Regions from separate parts of the Mesobacillus stamsii genome, predicted to be linked through region 2. Evidence: predicted binding sites of a transcription regulator. Region 2 holds the regulator's gene; the other holds the start of a gene.
The links. Region 2 encodes CtsR, which represses protease genes until heat stress. Its sites were predicted from a motif close to ATGGTCAATAAAGGTCAAACA; they were not measured.

Region 1 (4,429 bases), on a different contig from region 2:
GCCAAACTTGCTTGTGAAAAAGCTTGGCAAGGAAGTGTGCAAAGCAAAAGCGCGCAAGGTGTATGTTTGCAATTTAATGACCCAGGCCGGCGAGACGCATGATTTTACGGCAAGCGACCATATACAAGCGATCTACGATCATATGGATTGTGCTTTTATCGATACGGTTTTGGTAAACAGTGAGACCATCCCACCGGATGTGGAGCTTCGCTACAAGGAAGAACGGGCCCAGCCTGTCGTATTTGATCTGGAACGATTGAATTCTTTAGGAGTCGAAGTCGTCCAGGACGAAATCGCAGAACTGGATGGCAATGTCATCCGACATGATACAAAGAAAGTTGCAGAAATTTTATATTCGATGATAATTGATGAAACCAAAAAGAGGCATAACGCGTAAATATAAGAAGCAAGCGTTTGCCTCGATAAAAAAAACAGCTGCTGTCCTTTTGTGAGGCGTCAGCACCAGACAATCAGGGGGTGAAGAGGTGTCGTTCGCTTCGGAAACAAAAAAAGAACTCACGAATATGGACGTGAAGGGCTGCTGCGGCAATGCCGAATTGTCCGCTTTGATCCGGATGAATGGTTCCCTTTCCTTCTCTAATCGCAAACTCATCGTAGACGTACAGACAGAAAATGCCGCGATTGCCAGGCGAATCTATACCTTGATCAAGAAAAGCTATCAGATACAGGTAGAGCTTTTGGTGCGAAAGAAGATGCGGCTGAAAAAAAATAATGTTTATATTGTCCGCCTGAATGAATCGGCCAGAGAAATTCTGGAGGATTTAAAGATTTTAGGAGAAGGCATGGAAATTAACCATGAAATTTCACGAGAACTAGTTAAAAAGAAATGTTGTAAGCGTTCTTATTTAAGAGGTGCTTTTCTTGCAGGTGGGTCAGTGAATAACCCGGAAACATCGTCCTATCATCTGGAGATTGCCTCGATATATCAGGAGCATAATGATTCTTTAAGTCAGTTGATGAACACCTTTGGACTGAACAGCAAAACGCTGGAACGGAAAAAAGGCTTTATCACTTATCTGAAGGAGGCGGAAAAAATCACCGAGTTTTTGACCATTGTCGGTGCCCACAATGCCTTGCTGAGATTTGAAGATATCCGGATTGTCCGCGATATGAGAAACTCGGTCAATCGCCTTGTTAATTGTGAAACGGCGAACTTAAATAAAACGATCAGCGCCGCATTAAGACAGGTGGAGAATATCCGATTTATAAGGGATACAGTTGGCCTGCAAATTTTACCGGAAAAGCTGAGGGAGATTGCTCAGCTTCGTGTCGATTATCAGGAAGTCACCCTCAAGGAGCTGGGCGAAATGGTCAGCGGGGGAACGATCAGCAAATCAGGAATCAATCACCGGCTGCGAAAAATTGATGAGATAGCAGATAAACTGCGTGCCGGGCAAACGATAAATAAATAGGGATCAGGAGGAAAAGCAATGGTTGAAAAACAGGTGCAAGTCAAACTGAAGACCGGACTGCAGGCACGCCCTGCGGCATTATTCGTGCAAGAAGCAAACAGGTTCTCATCCGATATTTTTCTGGAGAAGGATGGGAAAAAGGTGAATGCAAAGAGCATCATGGGCTTGATGAGTCTGGCAGTCAGTTCCGGCGTATCGGTGAATCTGATCGCAAATGGAAAGGACGAAGAAGAAGCGATAGCAAAGCTAACTGAATATATTCAGAATGAAAATTAAGCTTAATAAAAAAACTCGCTCTTTTACAAGGGCGAGTTTTCTGCGATTATTTATTCTTTTTTTCTTCGATTATGCTGCGTGTGATGATTTGATCGACAAGACCATATTCTTTCGCACGCTCAGCTGTCATGAAATTATCGCGGTCCGTATCCTTTGAAATGACTTCAAGCGACTGGCCGGTACGTTCGGAAAGAATGGTATTCAGCTTTTCACGAAGGAACAGGATGCGCTTTGCAGCGATTTCGATTTCAGTTGCCTGTCCTTGTGCGCCTCCAAGTGGCTGGTGAATCATGACTTCCGCGTTTGGCAGGGCATAACGCTTGCCTTTTGTTCCGGCTGCGAGAAGGAAGGCACCCATGGAAGCAGCCATACCGATACAGATTGTCTGTACATCTGGTTTGATGAACTGCATAGTATCGTAAATTGCCATTCCGGCAGTGATGCTGCCGCCAGGGCTATTAATGTAGATAGAAATGTCTTTTTCCGGATTTTCAGCTTCCAGGAAAAGCAGCTGGGCTACAATGGAGTTGGCAACATTGTCATCAATGCCGCTTCCCAGCATAATAATGCGATCCTTTAAAAGGCGGGAATAAATATCATATGCCCTCTCGCCCCGGTTCGTTTGTTCAATAACTGTAGGAATCAAGTTCATGTTTGTTTTCCTCCTTTAACGTTAAATCTTGCCATAACTAGGCTGGCATTAAATGGTTCGTTTGCCAAAGTGCCTTATGTAGTTTCATGATACACGCATGGTCAATAAAGGTCAAACAAATCGCTTACAAAGCCAGCAAAAACTGTTCGACAATATTCCCATTTGCTGTACCGTATCCATCTTACCCAAGTTAGTCATTTTTAAACAAACGCTGATAGGGCAGATGTAGATGAGTATTTGAGATTTTAAGAGACGAACGACTATCGTCACATAATAAATTTTTTGTATGATAACTGTGTATTCGGGATCGATTACATCGGGTAAAAAAGATACGGCAGAAAATCCTTCTTGCAAATGGAGATGACTTATCCTATAATAGTTAAGCGTACTGTCAACTTCAGACATGCCCTCGTGGTGCAACGGATAGCACGTAAGCCTCCGAAGCTTAAAATGTGAGTTCGATTCTCGCCGAGGGCACTACAACATAGAAAAAATAAGGGTTTTCGAGTATTCGGATCAACTGTCCGTATACCTCGAAAACCCTTATTTTATTTACATTCCTATAAATAGAGATGTCATTCGTATAAAAGATTCCCAAAATATTCTTGAACACCTTCATTACCAAATAGGAAACCGGACCCAATAATTGGATGGTTAATTAAAACTAAAAACCCATATTTTCTTTAAAAAAACCAATAAAATGTAAAATGGTGTAGACTTTTGTCGGAATAAAGTGTAAATTATTCACTATATCGACACTTTATACGAAAAAGGCAAACTTATCGAAAGGTAAGGACGCAAAGCTTCAGACCTAAGGCAATTGCTAAGGTAGCTGGGTTACCGAAGAAAGTGGGAAAGAAAAAAGCACACGCTCCCATTTTTTTGGGAATTTGTGCTTTTTTATATTTATGGAGGTGTAAAATGATTGAATCAGAACAAGGTTTAGAAATGTATCATTTATTTCAACCAATCTACGATGTCCAGAAATGGCACTTGGTTGGTTATGAAGGCCTATTAAGAACCATGCAACGCATCAATCCGGAAGAAAGTTTCAGGATCGCTAAAAAGGAAAAAAGGCTTTATGAATTAGATTCGCGGTCTATTCACAAAGCCTTCGCCACCTACCAATTGGCAGATGATTCAAAAGGACGAAAGAAACTGTTTTTAAATGTCTTTCCATCGACAATTATTAATCCCAATTTCCTGCCTTTTATAAGGAGTATTATCCAGGAAAATCGTTTCATGAGTCAACAGATAATCTTGGAAATTGTAGAAAGTGAGCAAATTAATTTAGAAAAAGTAAAGATGGCATTACCTGAATTAAAGAAACTAGGCTTGAAAATAGCAGTAGATGATTTTGGTAAAGGTTCTACATCGATCAGGATGCTTTTAGAATTACAACCTGACTTTTTAAAGTTAGATCGTTATTTTGTTACAGATTTATTTTCGAATGAGCAGAAAAAAGACGTTATATTTTCTTTGCTTAATTTTTGTGAGAAATACAATTCCGATCTAATTGTAGAGGGAGTAGAAGACGAGATAAGCCTGGCAATTTTAAAAAGCTTAGGTGTTAAATATGCTCAAGGATATCTACTCGGTAAACCTTCACTCCTTTCAAGAACAGGAGTTTGCTTATAATGACTACTGAAATAAGCTTGTTAATTATTTTTTCAATAACATTGATTCATATTCTTATGTATTTGAATATAGCTAATTTAAATAAAAGAATGAAAACAGAAATAACTTCACAGCCAAAAAAGCATTTTCCCAAACAAGTAACAGATAAAGCCCCTTCGGTTGGTACACCTAGGAAAAACAGAAGAAAATGTATAAGGGTACCAGTTGAGAATGAATTTTGTACTGTAAGTTTTTATGAGATAGGAAATCCGAAATTTAGAAGTTTACGAAATAAGAAGATTACTGGTTATATTAAGGATATTAGCTTATCCGGATTGAAAATGACGAGTAATTTTGAACTTCCTGTAAGGTCTGATATTTGTGTAATGATCTCTTTTGAATTGCATGGAATTCCTTTAATCTTAAAGGGGAAGATAGTAAGAAGAGAAGA
Region 2 (4,429 bases):
TTTCGATATATTTTTAATATACCCCATATCGATCCCAAGCCTTAAGTCAGACAGGCATCGAGCAGCTTCCTTTGTCTCAATGACTCTGCTGTAGGCAAGCGTTCCGTAAGAGCGAAACACCCTATCTTCTAATTGTATGTTCGAAGTTTGGGCTAATGCTTCCCGCGCCGACCTTTCCTGAGATATTATCTGCCTGACGACACTTTGCAAATCATCTACAATATCGACTTCTGATTTTCCAAGTGTGATTTGGTTCGATATTTGAAAAATATTTCCTAACGCTTCACTGCCCTCTCCGTAAATACCTCTTACCACCAAACCTAGCTGATTAATCGCCGGTACAATCCGATTCATTTGCTGCGTTAAAACGAGCCCTGGCAGGTGCATCATTACCGATGCTCTCAGGCCAGTTCCTGCATTCGTTGGACAGCTCGTCAAATAGCCGAATTTTTCATCAAACGCATAATTCACATACCCTTCCAGCCAATCATCGATTTCATTGGCGGCCTTTAAAGCTTCCGTCAGCTGGAAGCCTGGGAACAAACATTGAATTCGGATGTGATCCTCTTCATTAATCATGATGCTGATTTTTTCATTTCCCGATAGGAGCACTGCACCATGAACAGAATTTTCCGCTAGATTTGGGCTGATTAAATGCTTCTCAACTAAAACCCTTTTCTTCAAAGGTGGAATCTCAGCCATTTTAATCAGTTCAAGCTGTCCAAAGCCAGCGGCAGAAGTTTGGCTGGCACGTTCCATGATCGTGCCAATAACCGCCTCTGCCTCTCCATTAGTAAACAAGGTAGGAAAATTAAATTCATCAAGGTTTCGTGCAAAGCGAATGCGAGAGCTTAGAATAATATCGGAATCAGGACCATCATCGCTCATCCAGGAGCTAACAGCCTGATTAATGAATTTCTCTAATGACAATGCTACTCCCCTCCCTCTTGACTTGCAGATAATTTCCGTTCGAGTTCCCTGATCTGATCCCTCGTTCCGGCAGCTTGCTCAAATTCTTCCTCTGAAATTTGGTGCTTTAAAATTTGCTTTAAATGATCAAGTGTCTTCCTTAAATGAAGGTCACCGCCGATCCTTTTCGGTATTTTTCCATTATGCGTTTCATTTCCGCTCTGCAGCCTTCTGACAATGGGTGTCAATTGCTCTCGAAAAGCATCGTAACAAGTTGCACAGCCAAACCGGCCGATCTTCACAAACTGCGGAAAAGTCATCGAACACTGTGGACACTGAGATACTTGATCCATCTTAAACGTTTCCTTCTTTTGTTCAAAAGCAGGCTCCATATTCAATAAACCAGCCAGCAAGCTATTGATCGAAAAAGCCGGACCATTGTTCATCATGAACAACTCCCCTTTTTCCTGGGCGCACTGTTCACACAAATGAAGCTCCGATTTTTCTCCATTTGAGTAATTCGTAAAGTGCAGTGTAGCCGGCCTTTGATTGCACTCTTGGCAAATCAACGCCATCACCTCTTTGTTTGCTTTTTTATAATTATTTATATTTTATTGCCATTAGCATTGCCTTCAACATTCTCGCTCTCAGCTCATCCCGCTGCGGCAGCTCTATATACAGGACGGACCGATCGAGCACGCTCAGCATGATCTTTGCCTCACGGCCGGTGACCACATCTTCCTCCACAAGACGGAAGATAACATGCTCAGCGCTACTTTGCGAAATTCGTGACTGAATCAAAGACAGTAAATCATCAATCAAATGTGCATGATCATAAGCCTGGACTTTGATGATCCGGATGTAGCCACCGCCACCCCGTTTGCTCTCAACAAGATAGCCTCTTTCAATCGTGAACCTTGTATTGATAACATAATTGATCTGGGACGGCACGCACTGAAATTTATCGGCGATTTCATTTCGCTTGATTTCCACGATATCCTTATCGCTCATTTCTAAAACCTGTTTTAGGTAATGTTCGATGATGTCCGATATATTCCTCACTAAACCTCCCCCATTCTGACTTTGACTATATTTGACCTTAATTATATAAAAAAATTGTTTTCAATGCAATGAATGCATCCTGAATTATTTTCGTTAAAATAATGTATGCCTAAACATGAGGATGTGTTGGTTATTATACCCATTTTATAACATGTGGAAACTCGTATCGGGACACATTTAACAACACACCACACATTAGATCGAAAATGTGCTAAATCTACAGCAAATGGAAAAAGCCGTGAATCCCTTTCATGAATGGCAAACTGATTATGTATTTCGTGAAAAATGACAATCCAACAGAAGCCAGGTTCCGCTATTGAAAGACTGATTCATAAAAGGGCTGGCAAACTGAAGGGCAGAAGCGGAGAGTGAAAGACGCTTTTTTACCGGCATTCAAGAAAGGCTGTGGAAAAATATCTATGTTCTCTCTGGAATCATTGGCATGTGTTGAATGGAAGTGATTAATTCAGTCCAGATCAATCGTTAAAAATTCCGAATCATATTTTGGCTTTCTTTAGGGGTACAGGTTGAATGTTCGGTTTTCCTTCCTGCTTTTGATAGGCGAACCAGTAGGCCATCGCCACAAAGATCGTACCACCCACCGCATTTCCAAGGAACACCGGCACAAAATTATCGAGGTAATCGAGCCAGGTGAAATGGCCGGCAAATATTGCTGCTGGGATGACAAACATATTTGCAACCACGTGCTGAAAGCCAATGGCCACAAAGGCCATCGTGGGGAACCAGATAGCGAAAATCTTGCCAGCCATATCCTCTGCACCGTAGGAAAGCCAAACGGCTGCTGCGACAAGCCAATTACAGCCGATACCTGACAGAAATGCTTCAAGAAAGGTTGCATCTAACTTATGTTCGACGATGTGAACGGTTTTTTCAAGGAAGATTCCGGTTTCCGTAAGACCGGTCAAATGGCCAAACACATAGGCGATAAAAATCGCCCCGAAAAAATTGCTTACAGTGATCAGAGTCCAGTTTTTCAAAACCTTGCCGGCACTGATTTCGTGGGCAAACTTAGCAAGGGGCACCGTCATCATATTTCCCGTCAGCAGCTCTCCGCCAGCGAGCAGTGTCAGAATAAGACCGATGGGAAACACGGATGCGCCAATTAAGGTGCTGAGCCCTTCCAAAGGCCCGATTAGTGGGGCAGTAATCCTGATATATAGCAGATACCCCAATGCGATAAACGCTCCTGCTTCGAAACCGAGAATGTATGTTTGCAACAGAGGATATTTAGTTTTCTTTACACCGTTTCCAATGGTGATTTCCATTATTTTTTCAGGTTTGAAATAGGCCATGAGGAACTCCTTTTTGTTTCAGTGATTGTGAAGTTAATCACATAAATTTATACCTCCATTTTACCTTATTTTCGCTCGAAAACAGTGTGAACATTTTTGAACGATTAATAAAGCGGTTTCATTCAGGAATCACGCTAATTTATGATCTTGCTGGGATAATTTTGTTTGTGGCCGGTAAAGTTTGAAAATGTTAAGGCGTTCTCTGCTGAAAAACATTATTCAAGTAATAGTCAGCTGCAGTCAAAAGAGCCTTATCATTCGATAAGACTCTTATAACTATAATGTGGAGTTAAACCAGAAGCAATCCGTCTAAATCGAGGATTTCAAGCACGTGCTGTTTTTCCTTTTTTATAAAACCTTGTTCCTCAAAGCGGGTTAATGTCCGGCTGATGCTCTCCGGGGTTGTGCCTAAGTAGGATGCTAGATCTTTGTAGCTGACGGGAAGCTTTATCTCATTGGAAGCAGGGGTGATGTGCATACACTCAGCAAGGTATAAGGCAATTCTGGTTTCCACTTTCTCCGTTGCGTACCGGATGGTTTGTTTTTCGGATTTTTCAAGACGACTTGCAAATTCCGCTAAAATTTTTAAGGAAATGGAAGGGTATTTCAGTAAAAGCTCCTGTAAAATAGAGCGCTTGATCACACAAACTTGGGTATCAATTACCGTTTGGGCAAATCCTTTATGGATGGAATCTTGAAATAGAGCAAGTTCACCAGTGAAATCTCCGGGTTGTAAAACGCGTATGAGCAGTTCTTTGCCTGATTCTGATAAGTGGAAAATTTTAATTTTTCCTTCACTTACAATATATAGGGAGTCCACCTCATCGTCGGCTGTATAAATGAATTCGCCTTTGTTAAAGCGAACTGATTTAACGGTCTGCATAATTTCATTCAATTGGTCATTTTCAAGATGATTAAAAATAGGTACGAGTGAAACACATGCCTGATCATTTCCTCCTGAATGTTGGCAGCAGAAAGTACTCTGATGTTTCTTTTCGGTCATTGACATTGCTCCCTTTTCAGTGGCGCCGCTTGGATAAAAGCTGCTCTTTTCGATAAGCCACGAAACTTAAATTTCATTAATCGGATTCCATTTAGGATGACGAGCAAGACGCTCGCTTCATGGACAAACATGCCTAATGCGA

Region 1: clpP (ATP-dependent Clp endopeptidase proteolytic subunit ClpP) is a predicted target of CtsR. The motif match lies at 2,459-2,479, and genes of this name have one in related genera.

The regions. Positions count from the first base shown of each region.
Region 1 is NZ_JAUSUN010000007.1:58,330-62,758, reverse strand. Features, by position in the region: gene mgfK (gluconeogenesis morphogenetic factor MgfK) at 1-397, shown strand, start outside; gene whiA (DNA-binding protein WhiA) at 486-1,433, shown strand; gene J2S25_RS07810 (HPr family phosphocarrier protein) at 1,452-1,709, shown strand; gene clpP (ATP-dependent Clp endopeptidase proteolytic subunit ClpP) at 1,756-2,361, opposite strand; tRNA gene J2S25_RS07800 (tRNA-Arg) at 2,767-2,838, shown strand; cyclic di-GMP riboswitch class I at 3,124-3,206, shown strand; gene J2S25_RS07795 (EAL domain-containing protein) at 3,283-3,999, shown strand; gene J2S25_RS07790 (PilZ domain-containing protein) at 3,999-4,429, shown strand, end outside.
Region 2 is NZ_JAUSUN010000047.1:1,783-6,211, reverse strand. Features, by position in the region: gene mcsB (protein-arginine kinase McsB) at 1-930, opposite strand, end outside; gene mcsA (protein-arginine kinase activator protein McsA) at 933-1,484, opposite strand; gene J2S25_RS19330 (CtsR family transcriptional regulator) at 1,510-1,971, opposite strand; gene J2S25_RS19325 (formate/nitrite transporter family protein) at 2,469-3,284, opposite strand; gene J2S25_RS19320 (Crp/Fnr family transcriptional regulator) at 3,574-4,287, opposite strand; gene J2S25_RS19315 (hypothetical protein) at 4,284-4,429, opposite strand, start outside.